Regions from separate parts of the Ensifer sp. VA4 genome, predicted to be linked through region 3. Evidence: predicted binding sites of a transcription regulator. Region 3 holds the regulator's gene; each other region holds the start of a gene.
What was found. The regulator PhoB, encoded in region 3, activates phosphate uptake and scavenging genes when phosphate is short. The targets are predictions, from matches to a motif close to TGTCATNNANCTGTCAT.
Positions count from the first base shown of each region.

Region 1: AC0C6X_RS04875 (DUF47 domain-containing protein) is a predicted target of PhoB. The motif match lies at 1,107-1,123, and genes of this name have one in related genera.
Region 2: phnC (phosphonate ABC transporter ATP-binding protein) is a predicted target of PhoB. The motif match lies at 1,646-1,662, and genes of this name have one in related genera.

Region 1 is NZ_JBVQPO010000002.1:390,480-393,735, forward strand. It holds gene AC0C6X_RS04870 (inorganic phosphate transporter) at 1-439, opposite strand, end outside; gene AC0C6X_RS04875 (DUF47 domain-containing protein) at 439-1,083, opposite strand; gene recF (DNA replication/repair protein RecF) at 1,287-2,411, shown strand; gene AC0C6X_RS04885 (molybdopterin-synthase adenylyltransferase MoeB) at 2,548-3,256, shown strand, end outside.
Region 2 is NZ_JBVQPO010000003.1:225,575-228,830, reverse strand. It holds gene phnD (phosphonate ABC transporter substrate-binding protein) at 1-654, opposite strand, end outside; gene phnC (phosphonate ABC transporter ATP-binding protein) at 740-1,582, opposite strand; gene AC0C6X_RS06245 (low affinity iron permease family protein) at 1,793-2,149, opposite strand; gene AC0C6X_RS06240 (hypothetical protein) at 2,276-2,470, opposite strand; gene AC0C6X_RS06235 (hypothetical protein) at 2,615-2,890, opposite strand; gene AC0C6X_RS06230 (YciI family protein) at 3,250-3,256, opposite strand, start outside.
Region 3 is NZ_JBVQPO010000001.1:628,025-631,280, reverse strand. It holds gene pstB (phosphate ABC transporter ATP-binding protein PstB) at 1-265, shown strand, start outside; gene phoU (phosphate signaling complex protein PhoU) at 316-1,029, shown strand; gene phoB (phosphate regulon transcriptional regulator PhoB) at 1,230-1,913, shown strand; gene AC0C6X_RS02940 (GcrA family cell cycle regulator) at 1,979-2,500, opposite strand; gene AC0C6X_RS02935 (aspartate aminotransferase family protein) at 2,922-3,256, shown strand, end outside.

The sequences.
Region 1 (3,256 bases), on a different contig from region 3:
TTGCCGGCGACATGAAGATGGCGCCGACGGTCTTGAGAAGACCGGTCCAGACGATGGAATTGAAGCCCGTGCTGGCAAGGCCGGCACCGACGAGGCCGCCGATCAGCGCGTGCGACGAGCTCGACGGAATGCCGAACAGCCAGGTGACGATGTTCCAGACGATCGCTCCCATGAGGGCCGAGAAGATCACCAGCGGCGTCACGATGCCGGGATCGATGATGCCCTTGCCGAGCGTCTCGGCCACGTGCAGGCCGAAGAACAGGAAGGCGATGAAGTTGAAGAAGGCCGCCCACATGACCGCATATTGCGGCCTGAGCACCCGCGTCGAGACGATCGTGGCGATGGAATTGGCGGCATCGTGCAAGCCGTTCAGGAAGTCGAAGAACAGCGCGATGGCAATCAATCCCGCGAGCAACGGAAAGGCGAGCGTCGCATCCATCAGACGTTCTCGATCACGATGCCGCTGATTTCATTGGCAACGTCCTCGAACCGGTCGATGACTTTCTCCAGCTGGCCATAGATCTCGCTGCCGACGATATAGGCCATCGCGTTGCCGGTGCCGTAGCGGTGGAACAGCTCCTTGAGGCCTTGGTCGTGCAGTTCGTCGGAATGTCCCTCGATGCGGGTGATCTCCTCGGCGATGGCGATGAGGCGATCGTGATTGGCGCCGATACGGTCCAGCAGCGGGACAGCCTCGGCAATCAGGTGCGCAGCCCGGCCGACAATCGCGCCCATTTCGCGCATGCCGGGTTCGAAGCTCTTCTGTTCGTAGAGCCTGATCGTCTTGACCGTCTTGTGCATCATGTCGATGGCATCGTCCATCGACTGGATCAGGTCCTTGATGTCGCCGCGGTCGAAGGGCGTGATGAAGGAGCGACGGACTGCAAGAAGCACTTCGGCCGTGATGTGGTCCGCTTGATCTTCGAGCGCGACGATCCTGTCGCACTGTTTCTCCATGTCATCGCCGCCGGCAAGCAGCTTGTCGAGCGCATCGGCGGCGCCGACGACGGTGAGCGAGTGTTTTGCGAAGAGCTCGAAAAAGCGATCCTCGCGGGGAAGTAGTTTGCGGAACCAGGCCAGCATCACAAATATGTCCATTCGTGGATTGTCATGAAACTGTCATATTGGACCGGAGCGCCCAAGAAAAGCACCTGATCCGAGGGGTTTGTCGCCTTTCCCCCGCCGAAATCGGCCAACTTGCACCGATATGGACAAGCATGCCGTTTCATCTTGCCTTGGCGCCTGCTTTCGTCCTAGCTGCGCCCAACGTCGAATCCGGACTGCCGATGCCACACAAGGTCTTTCTCAACCGCCTGAAGCTCACGGAGTTCCGCAACTATGCGGCCCTTTCGCTGGAGCTCGATCAGCGTCATGTGGTGCTGACGGGAGAGAACGGCGCCGGCAAGACCAACCTGATGGAAGCGGTCTCGTTCCTCTCTCCCGGTCGGGGCTTGCGGCGTGCGGCCTATGCCGACGTCACCCGTGTCGGCGCCAGTGACGGCTTCTCCGTCTTCGCCGCTGTCGAGGGCATGGAGGGGCCGGTCGAAATCGGCACCGGCACCGCGGGCGTGACCGAGGGGCAGTCCCGACGACTGCGGCTCAACGGAACCGCGGCGGCGAGCGTCGACGAGCTGACCGATCACCTGCGCGTCCTCTGGCTGACCCCGTCGATGGACGGTCTCTTCACCGGGCCCTCTTCCGATCGGCGGCGCTTTCTCGATCGGCTGGTGCTTTCGCTCGATCCGGAACATGGCCGCCGCGCCAGCGAGTTCGACCGCGCGATGCGCAGCCGCAACCGCCTGCTGACCGAGTTTCGCCCGGACCCGGCTTGGCTGACCGCGATCGAACGCGAGATGGCCGGCCTCGGCGTTTCCATGGCGCTGGCGCGGCAGGAAATGCTCGGCCTGCTCACCGCACTCGTCGAACGGAACGTGGATGGCGATGTCTTTCCGTCGGCACGGCTGGCGCTGTCCGGGTTCCTCGACGACGAGGGTCACCGCCCGGCCTATGATCTCGAAGAGCAATATCTGACGATGCTGCGAGATGGACGGCCGCGCGACGCGGCGGCAGGCCGCACGCTCGACGGGCCGCATCGGAGCGACCTGCTCGTTCGCCACCGCGAGAAGGATATGGAGGCGGCACGCTGCTCGACCGGCGAGCAGAAGGCGTTGCTCGTCGGCCTGGTGCTGGCGCATGCACGTCTCGTCGGCGACATGACCGGCCACGCGCCGATCCTTCTGCTCGACGAGATCGCAGCGCATCTCGACATCAACAGGCGCGCGGCGCTGTTCGACCTCGTCGACGGCCTCGGCGGCCAGGCCTTCATGACCGGCACGGACCAGGCGATGTTCGAGGCGCTTGGCGATCGCGGCCGCTTCCTGACCGTTTCGCACGGCAGCGTTACGGGCTAAGCAGGAGCCGGATGAGGAAAGTGTTTGCGGTTTTCCGCACGGATCCCGCTCTCCCTTACGGGCGTCGATCACGTTTATGATTTGGTCGAGTCGACCCAAGATCTAGAGATCGGCCGCCGCCGAGGAGGATGTTGCCATGACCGGTGAGAACAAGCTCGACCAATCGGAGATCTCCCGCTACGCCCGCCATATCGTGCTGCCCGAAATCGGTGGCGCCGGCCAGCAGAAGCTGAAGGCGGCGAGCGTGTTGGTCATCGGCGCCGGCGGTCTCGGCGCGCCGGTGCTGCACTACCTGGCAGCCGCCGGCATCGGTCGCATCGGTATCGTCGACGACGACACCGTTTCGCTCTCCAATCTACAGCGACAAGTCATTCACCGCACCGAGGACATCGGCCGCGCCAAGGTGGAGCGGGCGGCGGAGGCAATTGCCTCGCTCAATCCGCATGTCGTCGTCGAGGGCCACCAGATCAGGCTCAGCTCCGACAATGCCGAGCCGCTGTTCCGGCAATATTACCTGGTGATCGACGGCTCGGACAATTTCGACACGCGCTACCTCGCAGCCGATACGGCGGCAAGGGTCGGCATTCCGCTGGTGACCGGCGCCGTCGGCCGCTTCGACGGTTCGCTGACGGTGCTGATGCCTTACAAGGCCGGCGCGGACGGCCGGCCGAATCCTTCCTATCGCGATCTCTTTCCCGAAGCGCCACCGGCGGGCGTCGTGCCCTCCTGCGCCGAGGCGGGCATTGTCGGCGCGTTGACCGGCGTCATCGGCACGCTGCAGGCGATGGAAGCGATCAAGGTGATTGCCGGCTTCGGCGAGCCGCTCGTCGGGCGGCTGTTGATGT
Region 2 (3,256 bases), on a different contig from region 3:
CTTGTCGACCATCTTCTTCAGGTTGCCGGAGGTGTAGCCGTCCTTGAATTCGCCAACGCCCGAGCCGAAGGTCGTGCCGGCATCGAAGGTGCCCTTGACGACTTCGAGAACGAGGTTTTCGTGACCGCCGCCGAAGCCGGTCTCACCGAAGAATTCCTTGACCGGAGCGCCGATCGCTTCCGGCAGGGTGACGAGCGGAACGAGGTAACCCGAGGTGGAGTCCGGATCGGCAAAGCCGAGCTTCTTGCCCTTCAGGTCTTCGAGCTTGGTGATGCCGGAATCCTTGCGGGCAACCATGATCGAGTGGTAGCCGGTCGAACCGTCGGTCTGGACGGTCGTCAGGATCGGCTCGACGGCGTCAGCCTTGGCGAGGTAGACCTTGGCGTAGCCGGAAGCGCCGAGTTCGGCGTAGTCGAGCGTGCCGCCGAGCAGGCCCTGGATGACGCCGTCATAGTCGGCGGCCGGGAACAGCGAGACCTTCTCGACGCCGATGGCGGCCGGCAGCTTGTCGACGAGGCACTGGAAGTTGCGCAGGCGGTCAGCTTCGTTCTCGCCGCCGAGGATGCCGATGCGGAATTCCTTGAGGTCTTCGGCCTGAGCGTGGCCGACGAGGGCGAGGAGCGCGACGGCGCCCAGAAGAGCTTTCTTCAGCATAAGGTTCTCCCGTATGTCCGGCTCGGCCGGATCCTATTCGGTTTCAAAGAGGTGCCCTTGACGCGGGCTTTCGATCCTGGCGGGCTCAGATGCCGGCCAGTGCCAGCGGCTTGAGGCCGGCCGATGCCGTTTCTTCCTGCGGCTCGGCCGCCGGAATGTTGATGCTGGTGGAGGTCATCGATTCCTCGATGCCCGTATCGGCGCCATAGATTTCGGCAACCGCTGCCGCGGTCAGATCCTTGGGTTGGCCGTCGAAGACGACGCGGCCGTGCGCCATGCCGATGATACGTTCGCAATAATTGCGCGCGGTATCGAGCGTATGAAGGTTGGTGATGACCGTGATGCCGTCACGCTCGTTGATGTCGCGAAGCGCATCCATGACGATCTTGGCATTCAGCGGATCGAGCGAGGCGATCGGCTCGTCGGCGAGCAGCACCTTCGGCTGCTGCATGAGGGCGCGAGCGATCGCGACACGCTGCTGCTGGCCGCCGGAGAGCGTGCCTGCGGGCTGGAGCGCAGTCTGCTCGATGCCAAGGCGTTCGAGCGCGCCGATCGCCATGATGCGTTCTTCGCGGGTGAACATGTTGAGGATGCTCAAGACCGTCGAGCGGTGATTGAGGCGGCCGAGCAGGACGTTGGTGAGCACGTCGAGGCGCGGCACCAGGTTGAATTGTTGGAAGATCATCGCGCAGTCGCGCTGCCAGTTGCGAAGTGCTGCACCGCGTAGCGACGAGACTTCGGTACCGTCATAGACGATCGAGCCCGACGACAAATCGGCGAGACGATTGATCATGCGCAGGAGGGTCGACTTGCCGGCGCCCGAGCGGCCGATCACGCCGACCATCTGACCCTCGGGGATGTCGAAGGTAACCGAACTCACGGCTGTCTTCTTGCCGAATTGGCGGGTTACACTCTTCAACTGAAACATTTCTAGCAGGTCCTCTCGCGGGGAGACCGGTCATCGGTATGACACCTGCCATATCGGCGCTTCATGAAAGCGAAATGTCAGTTTGTTGTAAGTTCTGTTACAGTTCACAGCCTGGCGGGAATCCCTCCCGGATCATACAATCGTCGCCACCGCACGAGGGTGCCAAGGCGCGAAGCTGCACAAGTGCCGCTGGTGCATACGCGAAGTCCCTCACACGGGAGCCTGGTGAGTGGCTCCGTCTTGCTCGTCAGCTTCCGCTTCGAGTTGCTCGACCGCTGCCGTGATGCGCTCCGGCTGTTCATGCTCGAGGCCGACCACCCCGTTTCGGGTTTCATGCATTGATACGATGATTTCGTCGAGCTTGGCGTGGATTGCCGCCGTGTCGCGATAGCCTTGGATCAGAACGACGCTGGTGATCACGATCGCTGCGACCGACAGAGCATAGGTGACGACGTCTGTGAGGCCGAAAGGCACCAGGGCGGTGCTGCCAGCCATCGCCAGAATCACGAAATAAAAGCCGGGAGGACGAGATAGAAAATCAGCCATCTGAAAGAGAAAGTGATTCACTCCGTGTTCTCCGTAGGTCGATGCTCTCATTAACGCGCCAGGGAAGCTATCGGACTCAGTCACTGTCTCCGAGGAAGTCAGCTCGAGCGTCGGCCGTTAACAGACGAGTTTCATCTCCTGTCCGTCTCAATCACCCTTGGTCTTACCCGCATCCGACAGTTTGCCGCGGTGCGGGTCCTTCAGGTTCTCACCAACGGCATCCCGGTCCTCCTCGGGATCGTCGGTCGGCGGCAAATAGCCGCGAGGTCGCGTTTCCTTAGGCCCTTCCCAACGTGGTGACTGGTCCGTCGTACCGGGCCTGCCCGTACGTGGTTCTTTCATCGCGGTCTCCCTTTTAACGCCGACCGAACCTTCAAACTTGAGGTTTGTTCCGGATCGCGAGTCTTCGTGCGTTCCGGACGGCCGCTCATGAACCCTCGATGCCGCTCGCACCCTTCAATGCAGGCTCATGAGCCAGGCGACGGTCTAAGTCATGGAGGCGGAACGTGGGTAGCTGGGAGATGGCGCTTGCACCTCACCGACATTTTCGGCCGCGGGGCCGTTCGTCCCCGTCTCATGGATCTCCGCGGCGAGATGATGAAGATATTCGAGCGCTTCATGCGTCGCGATCAAAGAGGTCATACTGTCGGTCCACCGTAACAATTCGCATAGCAACCTTTCGTTAACGCGCATCGCCGTGACGGCCTGGCTCAACATGAGGTTAATCTTCTGGGCCTTCTCAGCTTTGATCGTGCGGGCCATAGGAGACTTCCTGTTCTGTTTCTGCGCATGTCTGCCGGCCGGTTCAAAGCCCAACGGCGAGGCAAATCCATTTGTTCCGCGCAAGAAGGCCGAGGCTCAAATGGGCGCTTCGGCTTGGTCCGCATGGAGCTGCCGAAGCGGGCGATGTTGACTGCGAGTGCGGCAAGCCGCCGATGCCACGACGCCGGGCAGGTTGTGGCTGGTAAAGGAAATGCAGCGACTTTCCCCGTGCCGCGCGCTGCCTCGAAGTCTACTCGGCGCTGTAGCACTTTGATTTACTGCATGTCTTTGTCCTTAAATCGAGGTCGATTAGAGGAGACATGCAGTTTTAAGGCCGGAGGCCAGAAAGCCTGGCGGCGCTACGGG
Region 3 (3,256 bases):
CAGCCCGGAAGTCATCCTGATGGACGAGCCCTGTTCGGCACTTGATCCGATCGCGACGGCCAAGGTCGAGGAGCTCATCCACGAACTGCGCACGAACTTCACGATCGTCATCGTGACCCACTCGATGCAGCAGGCCGCCCGCGTTTCGCAGCGCACCGCCATGTTCCACCTCGGCAATCTCGTCGAGGAGAACGACACCGACAAGATGTTCACCAACCCGGATGACCAGCGCACCCAGGATTACATCATGGGCCGCTTCGGCTGAGGCCAATGACGGCTGCAACAGTAACTGGAAAGCGCCCGCAAGGATCGACGATCATGTCCATGCATATCATGTCCGCCTATGACGAAGAACTGAAATACCTGACGCGCCGCATCTCGGAAATGGGCGGTCTCGCCGAGCAGATGGTCGCTGAATCCGTTCGCGCCCTGGTCAATTCCGACCTGGCTCTGGCGCAGAAGGTGATCTCGGACGACACCATTCTCGACGATGCCGAGCGCCAGATCGGCGAAAAGGCGATCGTCACGATCGCCAAGCGCCAGCCGGTCGCCGCCGACCTTCGCGAGATCATGGGCTCGATCCGCATCGCCGCCGACCTCGAGCGTGTCGGCGATCTCGGCAAGAATACCGCCAAGCGCGTGATCGCGGTCGCCGGTTCCGGCATTCCGCGCAAGCTCGCCCGCGGTCTCGAGCACCTCGCCGAGCTCGCCCTGGTGCAGCTCAAGGAAGTGCTCGACGTTTATGCCTCGCGTTCGCCGGAAAAGGCCAACAGCATTCGCGAGCGGGACGAGGAGATCGATGCGATCTATACCTCGCTGTTCCGCGAGCTGCTGACCTACATGATGGAAGATCCGCGCAACATCACGCCCTGCACGCATCTTCTGTTCTGCGCCAAGAACATCGAGCGCATCGGCGACCACGCGACCAACATCGCCGAGACGATCTATTACATGGCGACGGGTGCCCAGCCGGAAGGCGAGCGCCCGAAGGATGACAATACGTCGACGTTGGGCTCGGTCAACGACTGAGCGTTAGACGCGCCGTTCGCAATGCATGCCCCGTGAATATCATCTGGTCGCGGCTCCGGTCGCGGCCCCGAATGCCTGTATCTGAAGCATGCGGCTTTCGCACCGCCTTTGAAAATGGCGGAACTGCTCCAGTTTAGAGTGTCTGAGCACCGGTCCGGCCATTGAGCCGCACGGCGCTCGCGGTAAGGAGACGTTACCTGATGTTGCCAAAAATCGCCGTGGTCGAAGACGAAGAGGCGCTGAGCGTCCTGTTGCGTTACAATCTGGAAGCGGAAGGCTTCGACGTCGATACGATCCTCAGGGGGGACGAGGCGGAGATCCGGCTCCAGGAACGCCTGCCCGACCTTCTGATCCTCGACTGGATGCTGCCCGGCGTCTCCGGCATCGAGCTTTGCCGTCGGCTGCGCCAGCGGCCGGAGACGGAGCGGCTGCCGATCATCATGCTGACGGCGCGGGGCGAGGAAAGCGAGCGCGTCCGTGGTCTCGCGACCGGTGCCGACGACTATGTGGTCAAGCCCTTCTCGACGCCGGAGCTGATGGCTCGCGTCAAGGCGATGCTTCGCCGGGCGAAACCCGAAGTGCTCTCGACGCTGCTGCGCTGCGGCGACATCGAGCTCGACCGGGAAACCCATCGCGTCCATCGCCGCAGCCGCGAAGTTCGCCTGGGGCCGACGGAGTTCCGCCTGCTCGAGTTCCTGATGTCCTCTCCGGGCCGGGTCTTCTCACGCTCGCAATTGCTGGACGGCGTCTGGGGCCATGACATCTACGTCGACGAGCGGACCGTCGACGTGCATGTCGGCCGCCTGCGCAAGGCGTTGAATTTCTCGACCATGCCGGACGTCATCCGCACGGTCCGCGGCGCCGGCTACTCGCTCGAAAGCTGAGCGGGGCGAACAACAGGCAATAAAAAAGGGGCCGCTCAGCCCCTTTTTTGTTCCTGTGCGCAGCCTCAGCGCATCCGCCGACGCTCGGCCGACGGCTGGTAGGCAAGCCGTGCATGGAAGTTGCAATAGGGCGAGGACTCCGGCGAGTCATTGCCGCAGAAGTGGAATTCTTCCTTCAGCGGATCGCCGATCGGCCACTTGCAGGTGCGTTCGGTGAGCTGGGTCAGCTCGAGGCGGCGCGACATCGGCACGACCACATCGGTGCTGATGCTGAAGTCCTGCTCGGCCACGAGATCCACCTCGATCTCTTCCTTGAGGACGGTGGCGCCGGACGGACGGGCAACGGTGCGGGTCGAAACACGCGAGGCGTAGTTCGGGGCGCGCGGGGCCGAGGTCGGCCGCTTCGGGCGGGCCGCCGCAGTGGTGCTGCCGCCAGCCTTGGCGCGTCCGGGAAGGCTCAGGCGATGAACCTTGCCGATGACGGCGTTACGGCTGACGCCGCCGAGCTGCGCCGCGATCTGGCTTGCGCTCAGGCCCTCGGACCAAAGCTTCTTCAGTTTCTCCACCCGCTCGTCAGTCCAGTTCATCTCTGCACTCTCCGTTCTCAGCGTTGGGGATGGCAGAATCCCTCACCGCACCCCGGCTGAACCCCGAGGTTGCAAACGCGATAACTCTTTTGGTGACTAGGTCCGCCGCATGCGTCTAGTAATTGAATGTTAACGTACTGACCGCCGGACTCCGTGGCAAGAGTCCGGGGAATCGCGCCGAATCGAATTCGTAGTTTTCCCCAACTTGCTCGATCAGCGTTGCATTTTTGCAAGCCCTTCCGGACGATTTTTTCGTCGCAGGGAAACGGGTCTCGCCATCGCGCTGCAAGGCTTGGTTTTGTTGACATTGCGGTGCGAAATGGGAATAGTGCCTGCGCCGCCGAAAGGCGGCATTTTTGATTTTTATCGGGCCGCATGAAGCTGCGGGATCGATGCCGATTGGAGTGAAGGAGAGCCTCGCATGACTGCAACCACGCCGCTTTACGATACCTACATGCGCGCGCCGTTGCGTTTCGAGCGAGGAGAGGGCGTCTGGTTGATCGCCGAAGACGGCTCGCGCTACCTCGATTTCGCCGCCGGCGTTGCCGTGAACTCGCTCGGCCACGCGCATCCGCATCTCGTCGAGGCGCTGAAGGCGCAGGCCGAGAAGGTCTGGCACCTTTCCAACCTTTACGAGGTTCCGGGGCAGGAAAGCCTTGGGCGCCGCCTGGCCGCCGTCACTTTCGCCGATCGGGTTTTCTTCACCAATTCCGGTGCGGAAGCGCTGGAATGCGCGATCAAGACGGCGCGGCGCTA